DNA from 3 places in the Bacillus rugosus genome. Region 2 is predicted to be linked to each of the others. Evidence: riboswitches for the same ligand, from Rfam matches in the RefSeq annotation. Region 2 holds a riboswitch; each other region holds the start of a gene.
The links. A riboswitch is a leader RNA that binds a small molecule or an ion and turns the genes downstream of it on or off. The one in region 2 is predicted to bind S-adenosylmethionine.
Positions count from the first base shown of each region.

Region 1: linked by a shared signal. The riboswitch ahead of mtnW (2,3-diketo-5-methylthiopentyl-1-phosphate enolase) and the one ahead of metN (methionine ABC transporter ATP-binding protein MetN) in region 2 are both predicted to bind S-adenosylmethionine.
Region 3: linked by a shared signal. The riboswitch ahead of M0696_RS19845 (5-methyltetrahydropteroyltriglutamate--homocysteine S-methyltransferase) and the one ahead of metN (methionine ABC transporter ATP-binding protein MetN) in region 2 are both predicted to bind S-adenosylmethionine.

Region 1 covers NZ_CP096590.1:1,449,150-1,456,723, reverse strand. Annotated here, with positions in the region: gene kinD (sporulation kinase KinD) at 1-1,143, shown strand, start outside; gene M0696_RS07465 (hypothetical protein) at 1,170-1,601, opposite strand; gene spo0E (aspartyl-phosphate phosphatase Spo0E) at 1,688-1,945, opposite strand; gene M0696_RS07455 (YkvA family protein) at 2,148-2,468, shown strand; gene mtnD (acireductone dioxygenase) at 2,508-3,044, opposite strand; gene M0696_RS07445 (methylthioribulose 1-phosphate dehydratase) at 3,059-3,688, opposite strand; gene mtnX (2-hydroxy-3-keto-5-methylthiopentenyl-1-phosphate phosphatase) at 3,646-4,353, opposite strand; gene mtnW (2,3-diketo-5-methylthiopentyl-1-phosphate enolase) at 4,350-5,567, opposite strand; SAM riboswitch class I at 5,652-5,752, opposite strand; gene mtnE (methionine-glutamine aminotransferase) at 5,794-6,987, opposite strand; gene M0696_RS07425 (carbon-nitrogen family hydrolase) at 7,082-7,574, shown strand, end outside.
Region 2 covers NZ_CP096590.1:3,236,230-3,243,803, forward strand. Annotated here, with positions in the region: gene sufD (Fe-S cluster assembly protein SufD) at 1-815, opposite strand, end outside; gene sufC (Fe-S cluster assembly ATPase SufC) at 833-1,618, opposite strand; gene M0696_RS16475 (YuzK family famiily protein) at 1,812-1,949, opposite strand; gene M0696_RS16480 (carboxymuconolactone decarboxylase family protein) at 2,142-2,519, opposite strand; gene metQ (methionine ABC transporter substrate-binding lipoprotein MetQ) at 2,604-3,428, opposite strand; gene metP (methionine ABC transporter permease MetP) at 3,442-4,110, opposite strand; gene metN (methionine ABC transporter ATP-binding protein MetN) at 4,103-5,128, opposite strand; SAM riboswitch class I at 5,236-5,342, opposite strand; gene M0696_RS16500 (SCP2 sterol-binding domain-containing protein) at 5,457-5,801, opposite strand; gene M0696_RS16505 (thioredoxin family protein) at 5,907-6,227, opposite strand; gene M0696_RS16510 (toprim domain-containing protein) at 6,229-6,591, opposite strand; gene M0696_RS16515 (YusG family protein) at 6,669-6,905, opposite strand; gene gcvH (glycine cleavage system protein GcvH) at 6,961-7,344, opposite strand; gene M0696_RS16525 (arsenate reductase family protein) at 7,411-7,574, opposite strand, start outside.
Region 3 covers NZ_CP096590.1:3,915,468-3,922,328, reverse strand. Annotated here, with positions in the region: gene M0696_RS19870 (methyltransferase domain-containing protein) at 1-648, shown strand, start outside; gene M0696_RS19865 (GntP family permease) at 803-2,221, shown strand; gene M0696_RS19860 (CoA transferase subunit A) at 2,245-2,961, shown strand; gene M0696_RS19855 (3-oxoacid CoA-transferase subunit B) at 2,958-3,614, shown strand; gene M0696_RS19850 (3-hydroxybutyrate dehydrogenase) at 3,631-4,404, shown strand; gene M0696_RS19845 (5-methyltetrahydropteroyltriglutamate--homocysteine S-methyltransferase) at 4,456-5,592, opposite strand; SAM riboswitch class I at 5,670-5,776, opposite strand; gene M0696_RS19840 (5-methyltetrahydropteroyltriglutamate--homocysteine S-methyltransferase) at 5,845-6,861, opposite strand, start outside.

The DNA.
Region 1 (7,574 bases), 1.8 Mb from region 2:
AACCTGGCCGACAGATCTTTTTTTACAAAAGCGAAGGAAACAAAAAAGACAGTCATTTCAGATAGTTACTCGAGCAGAATTACAGGCCAGCCGATTTTTACAATTTGTGTCCCTGTTTTGGACTCAAAACGAAATGTGACAGAATATCTTGTCGCAGCTATTCAAATTGATTATTTGAAAAATCTCATTAACTTACTTAGCCCTGATGTTTATATTGAAGTTGTGAACCAAGACGGAAAAATGATTTTTACGAGCGGACAGGCCTCTCATGCAAAAGATCAGAAACCTGTCAGCGGGTATCTGGATGATATCAGCTGGAATATGAAAGTATATCCGAACCCGGTTACAATAGAAGAACTGACGAAAAGCCTTGTGCTTCCGCTTTCATGTAGTATCGTTCTGCTGAATATCCTTTTTATTCTCGTGCTGTATTATTTGCTGAAGCGGCAGACACAACTGGAGCGCTCAGAAAATGAGGCGCAAAAATTAGAACTGATCGGAACGCTTGCTGCCAGTACAGCCCATGAAATCCGCAACCCGCTCACCGGTATAAGCGGCTTTATTCAGCTGTTGCAAAAGAAATATAAAGGTGAAGAAGATCAGCTTTACTTCTCCATTATCGAACAGGAGATAAAGCGCATTAATCAAATTGTGAGTGAGTTTCTCGTTCTAGGCAAGCCGACAGCTGAAAAATGGGAGCTGAACTCGCTTCAGGATATTATCGGTGAAATTATGCCGATTATCTATTCTGAGGGCAACCTATACAATGTTGAAGTCGAACTACAGTATTTAACCGAGCAGCCCTTGCTCGTAAAATGTACCAAAGATCATATTAAACAAGTGATTTTAAATGTAGCAAAAAATGGCCTCGAGTCAATGCCTGAAGGAGGCAAACTGACGATCTCCGTGGGAGCTTTGGATAAAAAGGCTATTATCAAAGTTGTGGATAACGGTGAAGGGATTTCTCAGGAAATGCTGGATCATATCTTCCTTCCCTTTGTTACTTCTAAAGAAAAAGGAACCGGTCTCGGCCTTGTCGTATGTAAACGGATCGTTCTGATGTACGGTGGCTCCATTCATATCGAAAGTGAAGTGCGAAGAGGCACAGAGGTGACGATCACTCTCCCTGTATCCGCTTCATAGCCCCCCTGACATGTCAGGAGGGTTTTTTATCTTCGTGACCGGGGAATGCCGTTCGACTTGCTTGCTGTTCTGCCAGAAAAGAGTATTTTGATGAAGCGGAACAGCAATTTTAGAAGCAAGAAAAACAAAAAGAATACCAAAAAACCCTTTAAACCTTCCGTTGCATCTAAAAACTCCATATTCCCTCTCCCCGTCACTTTTTGCTGAATTTCAATCGCAAAAACGATAACAATGATCACTGTAACGGTATAGATAAAGGACAAGGCTGTCATGCTCCATTTAGAAAGCCATGTAAATACAGCGTGAGTGACGCCGAAAAAGATTATGCCAAAAATGCCAATCACCCAAAAATGCATTTCCTTGTCAGTTAAATGAATGCCCAACATTCCGCATAACGAAATAAAAGCATCATGAAATTGATTGACCATTTCAGTAATGAGAATCGCCAGTTCTTTCATCAGTTCCCTCTTTCATATGAATTTTTCCAGAAAAAAAGAGCGCTTCTGAAAAGCCTCTCTCTTTATATATGCATTTGATAGCGCCGCTATTTATTTGCATCATATGCTGGCATAACGTCTCTGCGGGGCCACAAGCCTAATTTCTTTACAAGGCCTTGAATCCCTTGAGAATGTTCGTTTTCTTGCATGAGCTGGTGATATTCATTTATTAAACAATCCAGCTCCTGACTGTGTCTGATCGTGTCATGCCCTGTAAATCCCTGCTTTCTAGCGGCATCTATCATTAACTTTCTTTTTTCATCAATAGACACCAACAATCTTTCTTGTTCAGAAGAACCGCCCATTCACTTCACCCCTCGCCGCTAAGAAATAGGAAACAAGTTTGATTGGGTTATTGTGCATTATTACAGATTATACTTTATTTGTAAACATATTTTCATTAAATAAGTTATTTTTTCAGGTATAATAGATATATTGATAGGATTAGAAGAACAATACCCAGGTGAAGAATATCTTAAACACGCCGCCAGGCAGGAGGTATGCCCGATGAAGAAAAAGAAAGCAATAATGCTCGGAGCGGCAGGCGGAAAAGCGATTTTAAAAAGGAAAAACCGAAAAAAATGTATTCAGCACATTACTGTTTTTTTACAAATGATTCGGGATTGGAGAAACGGCAATTATCCCCGTTCACAGGTAAAAACGCTTTTTCTTCTAACTGCTGCCATCTTATATATCGCCATGCCACTCGATATCATTCCAGACGTTATCCTCGGTCTAGGGATCATTGATGATGCAGCTGTATTAGGTTTGATTTGGACGCTGATTAAAAAAGAAATGTCACAATATGAAAAGTGGCGTTTGCAATAAATATAAAAAGCCCCGTTCGATGAACGGGGCTTTTTCTGCTTACTGATTCACGCTGTCTTTTTCATAAATCGGAACCCAGCCTTCAGTTGTGACAAAGATTCTCACCGCGACAACTTTGCGGTCCTCCTGAAGTGTGAAGTAATGGCGGATATTTTCAGGCACGGAGATTAAATCTCCAGGGTTTAAACGGACATCAAAAAACGTGCCGTCCTTGCCCTGAATGACAAAAATGCCATGTCCGCTAACGATAAAACGAACCTCATCGTCTGTATGGTGATGCTCTCTTTTAAAATTCTCAAGCAGTTCATCAAGTTTCGGATTGCTGTCTGACAGTGAAATAACATCCTGTGCTTTGTAGCCGCGGCGTGCTGAGATATCTTTAATTTCAGTTTCAAAGGTATTAAGGATTTGCTGTTTTTCTTCTTCTGTCAGATCATATTTCTCTGAAAGCTGTTCCGGTAGCTTCGCAATATCCCATTGCTCATAAATAACCTCTTGACTGTCCAGAAAGCTTGCTACTTCCTCTTGATTTTCAATCGTTGTATTTGCCTCATCATGAATTCGAATTGTTGCCATTTCAGTTCCTCCTTTTATTTAACCAGCTGGTGCTGGAGTGTTTTCAATTTCAAATGGTAGCTGAACAAAAATTCATATGCTTCAAGGACTCTTTTTGCTTCAAATGCTGTTCTGCCCCAAGCTGTAATACCGTGATTTCGGATCAGAACAGCTCCTGAATCCTCTGAGACCTCTTCCGCAAACAGAGCTGCGAGCATCGGAATATGAGCTGGATTTTCAATGATCGGAATGGTCACTTCTGCATCCTCTTCCCACAGGCCGAGCGCTTTTATTATTTCCTGGCCTCTGAATGTGATTTTCTTTTGGTCTCCGTATAGCTCTGAGATTACATTATTGTTTACCGTATGGACGTGCAGGCAGCATCCGGCATTTGTTTTATTGTACAAATGTGTGTGCAAAAGCGTTTCCGCTGACGGTTTTAGAGAATGCCCGCTTTCGGCAGGTTCTCCGTTTTGATCCACCAGCAGAAAATCTTCATCCGTTTGTTTGCGTTTATCTTTTCCGCTTGCAGTGACGAGAAATGTTAAAGGCTCATCAGAAACTTTAATAGACAGATTGCCGCTAGTCGCCGGAAACCAATCTCTTTCTGCCAATTCCCGTTTTACTTCAGCGAGTTCTCTCCAGCGTTCTTGTTTTGCAGCCATTCCTGTACCTCCGTTACATTCTCGATATCTTTTCTTATCTCATAAAAATCTTGATACGGGAGATGATTCAGGTTCCGCTCCCGGCATTCGTTTAATAAATAATCTCTTGCAAAGCAAAGGTCTGACAGCTTTGCCGCCTCCACATCTGTAACCGAGTCACCGATCATGATGATATATTGGTTTGGCTCAGAAAGTTCATGTATCACCGACGGCTTGCAGCACCCGCATTGATTGCTGCAAGTCCCTTTACAGGAATGAGGCCAATCAATATGAATATAGTCACTGTCAAATGACGCATGGTTGCAATAAATACGATCTTTTTCCACAATGCCTTCAAGCAAAGGATATACAAAAAAGTCCATTCCTCCGCTTACGATATAAAACGGCAGCTCATGCTCATTGATAAACGCTACAAATTCCCGAAAGCCTTCCCTGATTTTTGCATCTTCCAATACAAATCTTGTAATCTCTTCTTTTAAACTGCTGGGCAGAAGGCCGAACATCCGCCCGACACCTTCTTTGATTGACAGCGTTTTGGAAAGGACGCCGTCTTTTAATGCCGTCCACTCCGGCGGAGCGAATGTTTTCATGATGCTTATAATGTTGTCGTTCATCGTGATGGTTCCGTCAAAATCACAAATAATTAAAGGCTTTCGAGTCGTCATACGGCTTCAACCTTTCCCCATTTATCAAGCGCGAGCTTCAGATCCTTGCATTGTTCGGCTTTTTCATCAATCGGCTGGGCTTCTAAGACAGCATCAATTATGGCTCTGAACGCTTTGCCCCCGCCTTGGGCACCGTTTGGATGTCCGTGTACGCCTCCCCCGGCGTTAATAATATGATCTATACCGAAATCCCGCATTAAAAGCGGAACCATGCCAGGATGAATGCCTGCTGACGGAACGGCAAATGTTTGGTTAAAGGCATCCTCTCTCACACATTCTTCATGAATCGCCAGCGCATCTTCTTTTGGAAGCGCAACCGAACCGTATGGAGATGGGAAGAGACTAAAGTCAGCACCGCAATACCGGTTTAATTTTCCGAGCAAAAGAGCGTGAGAAAAGCCGTAGAACGGAGAAGACGTAAACGCCCCGCTGACCGCTGGATGTGCCATAATCGGGATTGCGATTTCGGGATCTTCCGCTAGGCTTTGCATGACGTCCAAGCCGTAAGCAAAGACATTAAACAAAAGTGCATCCGCCCCCAATTCGGCAGCGCGTCTCGCTTTGTCTTTCAGATCCGCCGTGCGTCCAGTCAAATTGACCGCATACAGCGTTTTATGTCCGGTTTGCTCATACGTTTCTTTCAATATTTGCTTTCCTTCTGTAATTCTTGTTTCAAAAGGCGCCAGCCCTGTCTCAAAGAAAATTTCATCGTCCTTAATCAAATCAACTCCGCCAAGCGCCTGCTGTCTGAGCTGTTCTTTAATATCACTCAGGTCCCTTCCGATGACCCCTTTAAATATGCTCATTAACAGCGGTCTCTCAAACTCTCCCAGCAGTTTCCGAATGCCGTATACGCCAAACTTCGGTCCCGGCAGTGTGCGCTTAAATGCCTCAGAGAAGTGAAGATCGAGTAATTTGATTTTTCCGTCCAGCGACAGCTTGCCAAACACTGTTGTCAGTAAAGCCGGAATATCCTGAGAGAAATTGATTTCAGGATAGGCGATTGTGATCACCGCTTGTTTTCCTGATGCAGGAGTTCCCTCTCTTTCCTCGACCTTTATCACCCGTCCCTTGTGCTTTTGCATTTGCTCCTGTTTCACTAGAGGCAGATCTGTCCATGAGCCTACTGTCAATCCTGTTGCGATTTGTTCTGCTTTTTTCTCTGTATCGGCTCCCGGTTCGGTCAGGAGATATGTTGCTATTAACTCACTCATGCCTGAGCTCCTTTCATTTACATCCATATAAAAAAACCTCTTCAAACAGCAATCGCGTCTAAAGAGGTTTCGTTTCTCGTCCGAATCTTATCTCTCAGCCGCCAGCTGCAAGAATTAGCACCGTGCTTTATAAGTCGGTTGCCGGGCTTCATCGGGCTCGTCCCTCTGCCTGCTCTTGATAAGAAAATATAGATTTTATAAATTATTTTGAATTATCCCACCGTTATCAAATCTTGTCAATGCTTTTTTGGGTAAACAGGTTCAGTTTCCCAATTCGATAAGCGGCTTCTTTGAGACTTTCTTCACTTGTCAGCAGTCCGACTCTGACGTAGCCCTCGCCATATTTTCCGAAGCCGTTTCCAGCCGCAACTGCCACATTTGCTTTTTCCAGCAAAAGGTCTGAGAACTGCTCGGAAGTATAGCCTTCAGGCACAGGCAGCCATGCAAAAAATGAACCTGCCGGAGCTGTCACATCCCAGCCGATTTCCCGGCATGCAGCGATCCAAGCGTTTCGCCTGCTCTCATATCGGGCATTTTGCTCCGCCACACACGTCTGATCAGCTAGCAGTGCCGCTGCTGCAGCCTCCTGAGTCGCTCTGAAAAGACTGACAAACATGTGGTCTTGATAAAGATTGATTGCTTCAATGACCGAAGCGTTTCCGACGGCAAAGCCGACCCGCCACCCTGCCATGTTATACGTTTTTGACAGCGTGTAAATTTCAATTCCGATATCCTTCGCACCTTCAGTCTGCAAAAAGCTTAACGGTTTGCAGCCGTCAAACCCTACAGCGCCATAAGCAAAATCGTGAACGACACAGATCCCGTTTTCTTTCGCAAAACTGACCGTTTCTTCAAAAAATTCAGATGTAGCAATAGCTCCGGTCGGATTATTCGGATAATTTAAATACATCAATTTCGCCTGTTCTCTCACTTCGGCGGCGATGCTGCTGTAATCAGGAAGAAACGCCCTGTCCTTTACGAGCGGCATCATTTCCATTTTCGCTTTCGCGAGTGTGACACCTGACCAGTAATCAGGATAGCCCGGATCAGGAACTAAAATCGTATCTCCGGGATTCAACAGGCATTGCGGGAGCTCGACCAGACCGGCTTTCCCGCCGAATAATATAGCGACTTCAGTTTCCGGGTCAAGATCAATGCCGTATTCTCTTTTATAAAATGCTGCTGCGGCTGATTTTAGACTGTACGAGCCGCGAAAAGACGAGTATTTATGATTTTCAGGATCCGCAACGGCTCGTTTCATTTCCTCGACGATATGTTCCGGAGTCGGCTGATCCGGATTTCCCTGTCCGAGATTGATGACGTCATGCCCTTCTGCGAGCTTTTGGTTCACTTTCTGCACCAGAGAAGCGAAGAATTGTTTAGGCAATTCCTTCAATACATGAGACTGTTCAAATTTCATCTATTCTCACCTTCTAAAAAAATCTTGAAATGATAGTCCATCATCATATATGGTTAAATGAAAAAAGTAAAGAAAAATTTGGAGTGATAAAAAGATGAAATGGACGATATCTTGTCTTCAATTTGATATTTCATACGGTAAACGTTCGGAAAATATCAAAAAGGCTGAATTTTTGATCGAAAAAGAAAGCAAGCATGCTGATGTTCTTGTTCTTCCTGAATTATGGACGACCGGATATGACCTGGCCAACCTTGATGAGCTCGCTGATGAAGACGGGCGTTTTGCTCAGAGCTGGCTGAAGAAAACAGCAAAAAAACATGGCGTTCATATTGTCGCCGGATCGGTCGCTGTCAGAAATGATTCTGATGTTTATAATACAATGTACATCGCGGATAAGGAAGGACAAATCGTTAAAGAGTACAGAAAAGCCCACCTTTTTCAGCTGATGGATGAGCATGTGTATTTATCAGCCGGTTCCGAAGACGGATACTTTGAGCTTGATGGCGTCAAAAGCTCAGGATTGATCTGTTACGATATCCGTTTTCCGGAGTGGATCAGAAAACATACAACAAAAGGTGCCAACGTGC
Region 2 (7,574 bases):
ATCGTGTCGCCGTCGTTCATCAGGCCCAGAGCCCACTCAATTTTGCTGTCGCGTCCGCGAGCAGCACCGCGGCGGTTAACATATGTTGTCACACCGCTAGACAGATTATCCACCGCACCGTATGTCACGCTGGCATTATCACCTGTGATGACCTCACTGATAATATTGAAGACAGCGTCTTTCGGGTTTACAGTACTGATGTAGTTTTCAACATACGTTACAGAACTGTGGTCTTCAGCCACAATCAGCACGTGGTTGAAGAGAGCCGTATCATTGCTTTCGTGGACATAAACAGCCTGAACCGGCGTCTCCACCTGAACATTTTTCGGAACATAAAGGAATGCTCCTCCGTTAACAAGAGCTGCGTGAAGAGCAGTTAATTTATGCTCATCAACCTTCACGCCGTCCTTCATAAAGTATTTCTCCACCAAGTCGCTGTGCTCGCGTGCAGCAGTCAGAATATCAGTGAAGATGACGCCTTTATCTTTCAATTCTTGAGAAAGAGATAGGTATGCCGGCGTCTGGTCACGCTGTACATATAATGTTTTATCTTCGTTTTCAACATCGATCAGCGCTTTTACTTCATCAGTTAAATCTTCTAATGAAGAAAGCGGTTCAGTATCTACTGTATGCTTCGCGAAACTCGTGAAGTTCCAGTTTGTGATTTTTGTTTTGTCAGGCTTCGGCATCGGCAGATCCTCAGCTTGTTCAAGAGCCTGTAAGCGCAGGTCTTTCAGCCAGGCAGGTTCTTGATGCTTCTCGGAAAAGCTTTTGAGATACTCCTGATCTACGGATAGTTTTGTACCTAGTGTCATGTTAATCCCCCTAACGCTTACGCTTCTTGGTCTACAGTTTCGTCTTCAATGCCAAGTTCTTGTTTGATCCAGTCATAACCTTCTGCTTCAAGACGCTGTGCAAGCTCTGCACCGCCGGATTTTACAACGCGGCCTTGCATCATAACGTGAACAACATCTGGAGTGATGTAGTTTAACAGGCGCTGATAGTGAGTGATCATCAGGCAGCCGAAGTTTTCGCTGCGCATTTTGTTGATCCCTTTAGATACAACTTTCAGTGCATCAATATCAAGACCTGAGTCGATTTCATCAAGGATGGCGATTTTCGGTTCAATCATCATTAATTGAAGGATTTCGTTGCGTTTTTTCTCCCCGCCTGAGAAGCCTTCGTTAAGGTAGCGCTGAGCCATTTCAGGGTCCATTTCAAGGAACTCCATGTTTTCGTCCATTTTGCGGATGAATTTCATAAGAGAAATTTCATCGCCTTCTTCCCTGCGCGCGTTGATTGCTGAACGAAGGAAGTCGGCGTTTGTCACACCGCTGATTTCACTTGGGTACTGCATCGCAAGGAATAAACCTGCCTGCGCACGCTCGTCCACTTCCATCTCCAGTACATCTTTGCCGTCAAGCGTGATGCTGCCTTTTGTTACTTCATATTTAGGATGCCCCATAATAGCAGCTGATAAAGTGGATTTACCAGTTCCGTTCGGTCCCATTACAGCGTGGAACTCTCCGCCTTTTATTTCAAGGTTTACACCCTTTAAGATCTCTTTCCCTTCGATTTCAACGTGAAGATCTTTGATCGTTAATGTTGAAGCAGCCATATCTATACCTCCAAAAATATATAATCATTATTCTCATTTTATTCTCATTCTAATTTTATAACAAATGAAAAGTAAATACAACTTTTTATCATGCCTTGCACATTCCTCAAGTTTAACAAAGATCAGCACTTTATTAAAGCGATTGAAAAAGAAAAAGAGTGGATTCCCACCCTTTTTTAAAAGATTGATTTTCTCAATAAGCTCCCGCAGAAATCCGCTTGCTCTTTTCATAATCAAGCTCTCTCTGCCGCTCTACTTTCATTCTTGTTTCCAGCCGGCGTCCGTACTCCTCGTATCCAATTCCGTGAGACAGCTGCATCGCTTTTTCCATTTCAGACGTATAATCGAGGTTCAGTCTATCCTGGCTGTTGCAAATAATGAATCAATCCCTTCATATATTTGCTTCTATTGTATCAGCCTTGCGATGGATGCTGCAAAAAGGATATGGCTTGAAATAACGGCAGATGAGACGAAAGCATCCTTTTAGATCAAATGAGAATTGTTTTTCGGAATATTCCTTCTCTTAATGCGTGGTGTTTCCAAATTCCTCGATGCACTGCTGGACAACTGTCACGCCTTGGCTGAGAGCCGCGCCGCCTCCAAATGCCGCTGCCACACTGACTGCTTCGAGAATGTTTTCTTCTGTCGCTCCCTCATCAAGACAGCCTTTTGTGTGATAGATCATGCAATATTCATCCTGTGCATTGATGGCGATTCCGAGGGCGATCAGCTGTTTTTCTCTTTCAGTCAGAGAATTGCCGGCAAAGCATTGTTCAGTAAACTCGTTAAACTTTCTTCCCATCAGCGGCATCTTTTGTTCAAATGTGCCTAAACCTAATTTATACTGTTTTAGCGCGTCCTGCATGCTTCCTCTGTCTTGATTCAAAGAAGATCCCTCCATCTGTTTAACATTCCTTTTTATTATGAACAGCTTTTATGAAAATACCCGAAAAAAACCCCGGATTTCTCATCCGGGGTTTCAGTCTTATTCAGATACAGGAAGCACAGCTCCGTCGTATTTTTTCTCGATGAAGTCTTTGATCTCTTTAGAATGAAGAACTTCCATCAGCGCTTTGATTTTTGCTGAATCTTCTTCGCCTTTTCTTACTGCAATGATGTTAGCGTATGGGTTGTTTTTCGTTGATTCTACTTCAATCGCATCTTTTTTAGGATTTAATTTATTTTGGATCGCATAGTTTACATTGATGAAGACCGCGTCTCCTTCTTTGTTATCATATGCTTTTGCCGTTAATTCAGGCGCTACTTTTTTGAATTCAAGGTTTTTCGGGTTTTTCTTAATGTCCTTCAATGTTGCGTCAACTGTTTCCACTTTAGAATCAAGTGTGATTAATCCTGCGTTTTCAAGCATTGCAAGCATACGGCCTTGTTCAGCGACATTGTTTGTCAGGATAATTGTCGCACCGTTTGGAAGGTCTTTCAGCGATTTGTATTTTTTAGAGTAAATACCGAATGGCTCTAAGTGAACAGCTCCGGCATTCACAAGCTTGTAATCTGTGTTTTCTTTCATTTCTTGCTCAAGGTAAGGAATGTGCTGGAAGTAGTTCGCATCCACTTCTTTATCAGCTAAAGCTTTGTTGTACATCTTGTAATCACTAAGCACTTTCACTTTCAGCGTGTAGCCTTTTTCTTTCAATAATGGTTCAGCTTCTTTTAAAATTTCCGCATGCGGTGTTTTTGTCGCTGCAATCACAATTTCTTTCTTGCCGGATTCAGCGCCGTTATTTGATCCGCAGGCAGCCATAACCCCTGCAAATACAAGCAGTAATGCACCCAAAAATAGCTTTTTCAATGTAAATCCTCCCTTATCGTTTATCTATAATATTTGTTATTAAATCACCGATGATTTGAATAATAAAGACGATGATTAAAATAAATACAGTTGCAACGAAGGTAACATCAGCATTATTAGACTGATATCCTTCTACGTACGCAAGGTTTCCAAGGCCGCCTGAACCGATGGCTCCGGCAATTGCCGTTGAGCCGATCAAAGCAATGGCTGTAACCGTGATGCCAGAAATAAGGGCCGGCATAGACTCCGGAAGCAGCACTTTGAAAATAATCGTAGACGTTTTGGCGCCCATTGATTTAGCGGCTTCAATAACACCTTTGTCAACCTCGCGCAATGCGATTTCAGCAAGGCGCGCGTAAAACGGTGCCGAGCCGATCACCAGCGCCGGCAATGCGGCGTTTGGCCCTAAGATCGTGCCGACTAAGAACTTCGTAAACCCTAAGAGTAAAATAATTAAAATAAGGAACGGAATTGATCTGAATATATTGACAACGGCTGCAATCACAGAGTTGACCGCTTTATTCTGCCAAAGGCTCCCTTTGCTTGTCAGGAAAAGCAGCAAGCCGAGGATCACCCCGATGACAAAAGCAAACAGTAAAGAGATCAGCGTCATATAAAGTGTTTCATATGTCGCATTCCATAACTCAGTTAAATCAACGTTCGGGAAGTATTTTTCAAACATTCGTGATCACCTCTGCTTTCACCTGTTTGTCATTAATGAACCGGATCACGTTTTGCACTTCTTCTTCGGCTCCATCAATATGGATGAACAGTGAACCGTAAGCTCCATCCTTCGTCTGCGAGATTTTCCCTTGCAGAATATTGACGCTGACATTGAAGTTTCTGATCATTTCTGTAATCAGAGGCTGCTCAGCTGAATCACCGACAAATGTGAGCTGAACCATTTTTCCTGATCCTGTTTCATCAAGAAGGTGCTGAAGCGTTTCTTTCGTTTCTTCCGGCTCTGTCACCTGCTGAACAAATCGTTTTGTCATGTCTTCCTTCGGATTTTTGAAGACATCGAGAACTTCGCCTTCTTCCACAACCTTTCCGTTTTCCATAACAGCGACTCTGTTGCAGATTTTGCGGATGACATGCATTTCGTGCGTGATCAGCACAATCGTCAAACCGAGTCTTTCATTAATATCGGACAATAGATCCAAAATTGAATCTGTTGTTTGCGGATCTAATGCTGATGTCGCTTCATCACAAAGGAGAACCTTCGGATTGTTTGCAAGCGCTCTGGCGATTCCAACACGCTGCTTTTGCCCGCCGCTCAGCTGAGACGGATAAGATTTTTCTTTTCCTTCTAATCCGACCAGTTTAATCAGTTCATCGGCGCGCTTGATCCGTTCACTCTTTTTCACCCCGGCAATTTCTAAAGGAAACATGATATTGTCTCTAACGGTGCGCGACCAAAGCAAATTGAAATGCTGGAAAATCATGCTGATTTCATGGCGTGCATTTCTTAAGGCGCGTCCGTTTACTTCATTAATCTTGGTTCCCGCCACTTCCACGGTTCCTGAGGTTGGTTTCTCAAGGCCGTTCAGCAGACGGATTAAGGAACTTTTACCAGCTCCGCTATATCCTATAATTCCAAAAATCTCACCTTTTTTGATGGAAAGCGAGACATTTTGGACAGCATTGACATCTCCGTGTTTCGACTTATAAACTTTTGAAACATCTTGAAGATTGATCAAAGCAATCACCTGCCTTAACACTATTCTAAGAAATCTTCCGGGTTTTTTCTGCAAAAGAAAAGCCTTTCTGCACACTTGAGCAGAAAGGCTTATATAAAATGGCCTTTCTCTCATCTTTCAAAGCTGAACGCTTCGTGTGAATTGGCACCATTTCAACAGCGTTGATGGTTGCCGGGCTTCATAGGGCACTTCCCTCCACCTCTCTTGATAAGAGAAATATATAGTCTTTTTCGTCCGGAAATTCTTAATGTAGAATAGCATGGCGAATGATTAAATGTCAATAAAATAAATGATGTCAACTTTTACTATTATAATAATTTCCTATTTTTTAATTCTTTAAAATTCTCTGAAAAAACCCATTCGTCAGCCAGAGTATAGCTTCTAGTTTTAACAGGGCTCTGAATGACCCCTTCACTTTCAGGCTTCCGCTCTGAATCAGGTGCTGAAGGGAAATATCTCCGTGCAATAAATGAATGATTTCTGTTTGGTTTCCGTAAAAGGTCAGGTTGGACGTTTGGGGCGGAGAAATTTTCTTCATTTCTCCCTGTTCGTTTATTGAGACGGTTAAGGCTTCTGTTTCTCCTTGGAAGGTAATGAGCAATGTTGAAGCGTTCAAAAGGGGTTTTAAAAACAGATGCTGATACTCATCTTCTAAAACTTCCGCTTTCTCCATATGTACAACCTCCTATTTGTTGGTCATACATACATTTCTCTTTTTGGCGCAAGAACCCCTTTATAAAACGAACGACAATTTCATTGGAATGTGCCGAGAAATATGTCATAAATGGGATGCGGAAGATGATTTTTGTTTGATCAGCTCATATAAATAAGAAACCGAATGAAACGCATATCCTCTTTCGACCACTTTTCCGCCTTTAAACAGCAGAAAACAAGGGACGCTTTCTATTTGATACGCTTTTGCGAATGTCGGAGAGTAATTGACATTGTTTTTATAGAAGGCGACATCAGGCAGCATTTCTTTCACCACTGTCAGCATTTTGCTTGCAAGCTGGCAGGTGCCGCAAAACGGAGTATATAAGTAAAGGAGATACACATCATCTGCAATGTGCTCAAGTTCATGTTCTTGGAGTTCTTTCATGCTATACACCTCGGGATTTTCTTTCAAGAAAAATAGTATGGACATTCAAATTCGCGCGCAGCAATACAGAGGCGACATGGTGCCTGGGCGCAGCCGCCACTTCCTTATAGGCTCTGTCGATATGTAGATGGCAGGCTTCGTTAAATTCTCTTTTCAGCTGTTTTCTTAATTTCTCACCTGATTCATCAGCATCAACTAATATATAGACGTCTTTATCGTAAAGCTCGTCAGCCAATTCCTCAAGCTTCAGCTGGCTGATTGTTCCGTTTGTGCAGATAATGCGCACTGGTTCATTCAGGACGCTTTCGATTTTCTCTTTATCTGTTTTCCCTTCAACAATCATAACCTTTTCCAGCTCATCCATCTTCATCTTCTTCACCTGCCGCGTCATATTTGAAACGTTCAGATTGTAAAAGAAGGCAGTGAAATTCACCGCCAACATTAACACCAGCCGTTTTCGTAGTCACAATCCACATATTTTTCGTCGTTTCCTGAGACCACATCAGCTGTCTTATAAAATTTCTCATTTTCAAAGGAATAACCGGACTTAAGCTCATATTCATTCATGCTTGTCATTTGGCCAATCATCTCATTTTCATGATATAACGAGAGCCGGCCATTTTGAAAGCGGCCTGTCACATCATTGGTGACATCGAGCTTATGTTTGCTGAAAGCCATATTGGACACCTCCCATAACGTTAGCGTGTCCAATTGCCTTTACAGCTATCCTGTTTTAGTCTTCTTGTGTCATCTCTTCATATTGCTCTGCTGTCATCAGTTTTTCAATTTCAGAAGCGTCAGACGGCTTAACGACGATCATCCATGCTTTTTCGTACGGAGATTCGTTAACGAATTCCGGACTGTCATCAAGATCTTCGTTTACTTCCACAACAGTTCCGTTAATCGGTGCATAAAGCTCAGATACCGTTTTAACGGATTCAACGCTGCCGAACGGCTCGTCCGCTTTGATTTCAGCGCCGACTTCAGGAAGCTCGACAAACACGATGTCGCCTAGCTCGGACTGGGCAAAATGCGTAATTCCGATTCTGGCTTTTTCTCCTTCAACTTTTACCCACTCGTGTTCTCCTGAGTAACGCAAATCTTTAGGTATGCTCAATTGAATCCCTCCATTTTTTACAGCACTACAATAAGAAGATACCACACTTTTCAAAAAAAATTTACATTAAGCCCAGTTTTCTTCAAATTGGTCTTCTTTAAAACCGACTGTCACTTTTTCGCCGTCTGTTGTAAGCGGCCGTTTGATCAGCATTCCGTCTGAAGCCAGCAGTTCAAGCTGTTCGTCCTCCGACATGTGATACAGCTTTTCCTTGAGATTCAGCTCGCGGT
Region 3 (6,861 bases), 680 kb from region 2:
GGGGAATGCCGGTTTTTTGAACCGCTCCATAATGCGATTGCAGATCTCATCAGATATCTTAAATCTGGTCAAGAGTCATTCACCATCTTGGATAGCGGGTGCGGTGAGGGTTCTCATTTGAATGCGCTTTGCGGGTTTGATTATGCAGGAAGAACAGCGACGGGAGCCGGCATCGATCTTTCGAAGGATGGGATTGTAAAAGCTTCTAAGACATTCAAAGACCAGATGTGGGCGGTTGCCGATGTGGCGCGTGCTCCCTTTCATGACCGCCAATTCGATGTTGTCCTGTCGATTTTTTCTCCGTCCAATTACGCAGAGTTTCATAGGCTGCTGAAGGATGATGGCATGCTCATAAAAGTAGTGCCGAGAAAAGATTATTTAATAGAATTAAGGCAATTTTTATATACTGCTTCACCAAGGCGTACGTATTCCAATACGGCAGCTGTTGAGCGTTTTACAGCGAATGTTGAACACAGCCGTCATATGAGGCTGCGCTATGTCAAAACGCTTGACCGGCAAGCGATACATTGGCTCCTTAAGATGACGCCGCTCGCCTGGTCTGCGCCGGAAGACAGAGTCAGCCTGCTGAAAGAGATGAAATCAGCTGATATTACCGTTGATGTCGATATCCTAATAGGAATGAAATGAATGGCAGAGGAAAGCTCCGAAAAAGGGGGGCTTTCCTTTTTTTAATCGGAATAGTTGGCCCACGTTTCTCGTACATATGGAAAAGGGGAAGGAACCGGCCGATGAGGAGAGTCTTTTGTAAACGCTTTCCCATCCGTGGAAATGGAGGATGTGTGTGGAACTGATCATTATTCTATTGGCGTTAGGCTTGCTGATGTTTACGGCGTATCGGGGATTTTCTGTCATATTATTTGCGCCGATTTGCGCGTTATTCGCGGTGCTGCTGACCGATCCAAGCCATGTGCTTCCTTTTTTCTCATCAATTTTTATGGAGAAGATGGCGGGTTTTATTAAGCTGTATTTTCCGGTCTTTTTGCTCGGTGCGATTTTTGGAAAGGTCGTTGAAATGTCCGGGCTTGCGGCATCCATTGCGAAAACGATTGTCAGGCTTGTCGGGGCAAAAAGAGCGATACTTGCAATCGTGCTGATGGGCGCTATCTTGACGTACAGCGGCGTCAGCCTGTTTGTTGTCGTATTTGCCGTATATCCGTTTGCGAAAAACCTGTTTCGAGAAGCAAACATACCGAAACGCCTCATCCCGGGCACGATTGCTTTAGGGGCTTTTACGTTTACGATGGACGCACTTCCGGGGACGCCGCAAATTCAAAATGTCATCCCGACGACGTTCTTCAAAACAGACATTTATGCTGCTCCTTGGCTTGGCTTGTTCGGCGCAGTGATTGTGCTGGCAGCGGGCATGCTCTATTTGGAATCGAGGCGGAAAAAAGCCCAGGCATCCGGGGAAGGCTACGGCGGTTTTGATTCGGAGAATTCTGCTGCTCTTGAATCGTCTGAGCCCGCGGCCGAACGGGACAAAAACCTGATGCAGCATGCGCTTGCCTTTGTCCCGCTAATACTCGTAGGTGCAATGAATAAATGTTTCACCATATACCTCCCCAAGTGGTATCCGAATGGATTTGATTTTTCATCGATAGGATTAAAGGAGTTCGGCAAGCTTGATATTTCTTCAGCAGCTGCCATTTGGTCGGTGGAGCTCGCTCTGGTAATTGGCATCATCACAACGATTTTATTTGATTGGAGAAGAGTGTTTGCCCGAATGAAGGAAGGGCTGAATGAAGGGATCGGCGGCGCCTTGCTGGCATCTATGAATACGGGTGCCGAGTATGGTTTCGGCGGCGTTATCGCCGCGCTGCCGGGATTTCACAAGCTGAGCAGCGGAATTTCGCACACCTTTACCGATCCGCTTGTAAAAGGGGCCGTCACGACAACTGCGCTGGCAGGGATCACAGGGTCGGCTTCAGGAGGTATGGGCATTGCGTTAAGCGCGATGTCGGATCAATACTTGCAGGCGATTCAGGCTTACAACATTCCGCCGGAAGTGATGCATCGGGTCATTTCGATGGCATCAGGAGGCATGGATACGCTGCCGCATAATGGCGCTGTCATCACGCTTCTGGCCGTGACGGGACTGACTCACCGGCAATCGTATCGGGATATTTTTGCGATCACACTTATCAAAACGGCAGCCGTATTTGCCGTGATCGCGATTTACAGCCTGACGGGTCTAGTGTAGGAGAAAACGAAAGGGGTATCAATATGGGAAAAGTGTTGTCATCAAGTAAGGAAGCTGCGGAACTGATTCATGATGGAGATACGCTGATCGCAGGAGGATTCGGGCTATGTGGCATTCCTGAACAGCTCATTTTGGCGATAAGAGATCAGGGAGCAAAGGATTTAACCGTTGTCAGCAACAATTGCGGAGTCGATGACTGGGGGCTCGGTTTGCTTTTGGCTAATAGGCAAATCAAGAAAATGATTGCATCTTATGTCGGCGAAAATAAAATTTTTGAGGGGCAGTTTTTAAGCGGAGAGCTTGAGGTCGAGCTTGTTCCCCAAGGAACACTGGCTGAGAGAATTCGTGCAGGCGGCGCGGGCATACCGGGATTTTACACGGCGACAGGCGTTGGCACTTCAATAGCCGAGGGAAAAGAACATAAAACATTCGGCGGCCGGACGTATGTGCTGGAGAGAGGCATTGCCGGCGATGTGGCGATCGTCAAAGCGTGGAAAGCGGATACTATGGGGAATTTGGTCTTTCGGAAAACGGCGAGAAATTTCAACCCTGTTGCCGCCATGGCAGGCAAGATCACGATTGCTGAGGCGGAAGAAATCGTGGAAGCGGGAGAGCTCGATCCAGATCACATCCACACACCGGGAATTTACGTACAGCATGTGGTGCTTGGCGCGAGCCATGAAAAACGGATTGAAAAGCGAACCGTTCAGCAAGCGGCGGGAAAGGGTGGTGCGAAATGAAGGAAGCGAGAAAACGAATGGTCAAACGGGCTGTACTAGAAATCAAGGATGGCATGAACGTCAATCTTGGGATTGGAATGCCGACGCTTGTCGCAAATGAGATACCCGATGGCGTTCACGTCATGCTTCAGTCAGAAAACGGCTTGCTCGGGATCGGCCCGTATCCTCTGGAAGGAACGGAAGACGCGGATTTGATCAATGCAGGAAAGGAAACAATCACTGAAGTGACGGGCGCTTCCTATTTTGACAGCGCTGAGTCATTCGCAATGATAAGAGGCGGGCATATCGATTTGGCTATCCTTGGCGGCATGGAGGTTTCGGAGCAGGGTGATTTGGCCAATTGGATGATCCCCGGAAAGATGGTAAAAGGGATGGGCGGCGCCATGGATCTCGTCAACGGGGCGAAACGGATCGTTGTCATCATGGAGCATGTCAATAAGCATGGCGAGTCGAAGGTGAAAAAAACATGCTCCCTTCCGCTGACAGGCCAGAAAGTCGTGCACAGGCTGATTACGGATTTGGCTGTTTTTGATTTTGATAACGGCCGCATGACACTGACTGAGCTTCAGGAAGGTGTCACAATTGAAGAGGTTTATGAAAAAACAGAAGCCGATTTCGCTGTCAGCCAGTCTGTGATCAAACAAAATTCTTAATGGGAAGGAGTTTGACATGAAAAAACAAGTCGCCTTGGTGACAGGAGCAGCTGGCGGAATCGGGTTCGAAATCGCGAGGGAATTCGCCCGTGAAGGCGCTAGCGTCATCGTTTCGGACCTTCATCAGGAAGCGTGCGAAAAGGCCGCTTCCAAGCTTACAGAAGAAGGCTTTGACGCAGCAGCCATTCCGTGTGATGTGACAAAGGAAGCGCAAGTCGCTGATACGGTGAACACCATCCAAAAACGATATGGCCGCTTGGATATTTTGGTGAACAATGCCGGTATTCAGCACGTCGCTCCGATTGAGGAGTTTCCGACAGAAACCTTTGAACAGCTGATCAAGGTCATGCTGACGGCGCCCTTCATCGCGATGAAGCATGTTTTTCCGATCATGAAAAAACAGCAGTTTGGCAGAATCATTAATATTGCATCTGTTAATGGTTTAGTCGGCTTTGCGGGGAAATCCGCTTATAATAGCGCCAAGCACGGCGTCATTGGGCTGACTAAGGTCGGGGCGCTGGAGGGCGCGCCCCACGGCATTACAGTCAACGCGCTCTGTCCGGGTTATGTCGATACACAGCTTGTCCGCAATCAGCTGAGCGATCTTTCGAAAACAAGAAATGTCCCTTACGACTCCGTGCTTGAACAGGTCATTTTTCCGCTTGTGCCGCAAAAACGATTGCTTTCCGTAAAGGAAATTGCGGATTATGCAATTTTTTTGGCAAGCGAGAAAGCGAAGGGTGTCACCGGGCAGGCTGTTGTCCTTGATGGGGGCTACACCGCTCAATAACATAAAAAACACACTTGCTCCGCCAGGGAATCAAGTGTGTTTTTTCTTTGCTTATTTCCAAACATCGTTAGCGATTTCAACTACATGGCGCAGCTTCGCCCATTGCTGTTCTTCAGTCAGCTTGTTGCCTTCCTCAGTTGAAGCGAATCCGCATTGAGGACTGAGGCAAAGCTGATCTAAGCTCACATAACGGGATGCTTCTTCGATACGGCGTTTTACATCGTCCGGATGTTCAAGCTCACCGAATTTAGATGTCACTAATCCAAGGACAAGCTGAAGATCAGAGCGCTTCACATAACGGAGCGGCTCAAATCCGCCTGAGCGTGAATCATCATACTCCAGGAAAAGCCCGTCCAGGTTCAAACCGTCAAAAATGGTTTCGGCTGCTGCGTCATAGCCGCCTTCCGCTGTCCAAGTGGACTGGAAGTTGCCGCGGCAAATATGCATTGTTACGGTCAAGTCATCCGGACGGTCGGCAATCGCGTCGTTAATCGATTTCGCAAACAGCTGGCGAAGCTCATCAGGCGTTGTTCCGAACGCTTCGATTTGTTTTAATCCTTTTTCAGATAAGAAAACAGCCCAAGCTGTATCATCAAGCTGAAGGTAGCGGCAGCCTCTGTCGTAAAACGCTTGAATCGCTTTTTTATATGCTTTGGATACATCGTGCTGGAAAAGATGATAGTCGTTTTTGTATGCATCCTTTTCCAGTTTTCCGCGGAAAAACAGCATATTCGGGCTTGGGATCGTCATCTTTGGCGTCGCGTCACCGGCAATGCTATGGAGAAATGAGTAATCTTCAAGCATTGGGTGAGTTGAAAAGTCGATATCACCTGTGACTTTAATGCCGCGTGCTTTTGTCTGTACGTTATGAAATTGAATGCCCTGCTCAGGAGTAAACGGCTCAACGCCATCCAGGTTTTCCAGAAAATCAAAATGCCACCATGCTCTGCGGAATTCACCGTCTGTCACCACGTTCAGGCCGGTTTCCTTCTGTTTTTCCACAATGCGGATGATTTCATCGTTTTCGATTTGGCGAAGCTGCTCAGCTGTAATCTCGCCTGCCGCTTTTTGCAGCCGTGCTTTTTTGACGGGCTCAGACCTCAGCAGGCTTCCGACTTGATCCGCGCGAAACGGCGGTTTTTTTCTTTGAAGTGATTTTTGTTCTGCGGGTGTTGTTTGTTGTGACATGTTGTTCATTCCTTCTTTCCATTCGAATATAAAAAAGCTCTTCCTTTGGATAAGGAAGAGCTTGTGTGACAATCTCAACCTTATCTTCAAGAGCAATCATTGCTCTAAAGGATTTAGCACCATTCTGTTAAACAGCGGTTGCCGGGTATCGCAGGGCCAGTCCCTCCACCTCTCTTGATAAGGAAAACCTTTTTATGAAATTTTCTGATAGTATCTATTATTCACACATTTTCTGTTTCTGTCAATGATAGATTATCTCCACACATCGTTGGCGATGTCGATGACATGGCGCAGCTTCGCCCATTGCTGCTCCTCTGTCAAAAGATTGCCTTCTTCAGTAGAGGCGAAACCGCACTGCGGGCTGAGGCACAGCTGATCCAGGCTCACAAAGCGCGCCGCTTCATTGATTCGGCGTTTCACATCCTCAGGATTTTCAAGCTCTCCATTTTTCGATGTGATCAAGCCGAGTACAATCTGGAGATCCTTGCGTTTCACGAAACGGAGCGGATCAAAATTTCCGGAGCGGTCATCATCGTATTCTAAGAACAGCCCGTCCAAATGTAAGCCATCCAAAATCGTTTCAGCTACAGCATCATAGCCTCCTGATGCCGCCCATGTTGAACGGAAGTTGCCGCGGCAAATGTGCATCGTGATTGCTAAATCATCAGGCCGGTCTGCTACTGCATCGTTAATCGTTTTGGCGAACAAGGCAGGCAATGTTTCTGGATCGCCGCCAAGCGCCCGAACAACCTCTCTGCCTTTTTCCTCAAAGAAGAGAGACCATGACGTATCATCAAGCTGAAGATAGCGGCATCCAGCATCATAGAAAGCTCTGATTGCTTTTTTATACGCTTGGGCCAGATCATGAAAGTATTCCTCTTGGTCGTCATAAAACCCTTTATCCGCCTTTTCACCGAAAAACAGCATATTCGGGCTCGGAATCGTCAATTTTGGGGTCGCGTCGCCGGCAATCTCATGTAAAAATTGATAATCGACAAGCGCTGGGTGGCTCGTAAAATCGAGTTTTCCCGTCACTTTGATGCTGCGTGCTTTTGTTTTCGCATTATGGAACTGAATCCCTTCAGACGGGATGAACGGTTCCACACCATCAAGCCCTTCCAGGAAATCATAATGCCACCAAGATCGGCGGAATTCCCCATCTGTTACCACATCGAGACCGATTTCTTTTTGTTTTTCTACAATGCGGGTGATTTCTTGATTTTCGATATCACGAAGCTGATCAGCGGTGATCTCGCCGGCCGCTTTTTT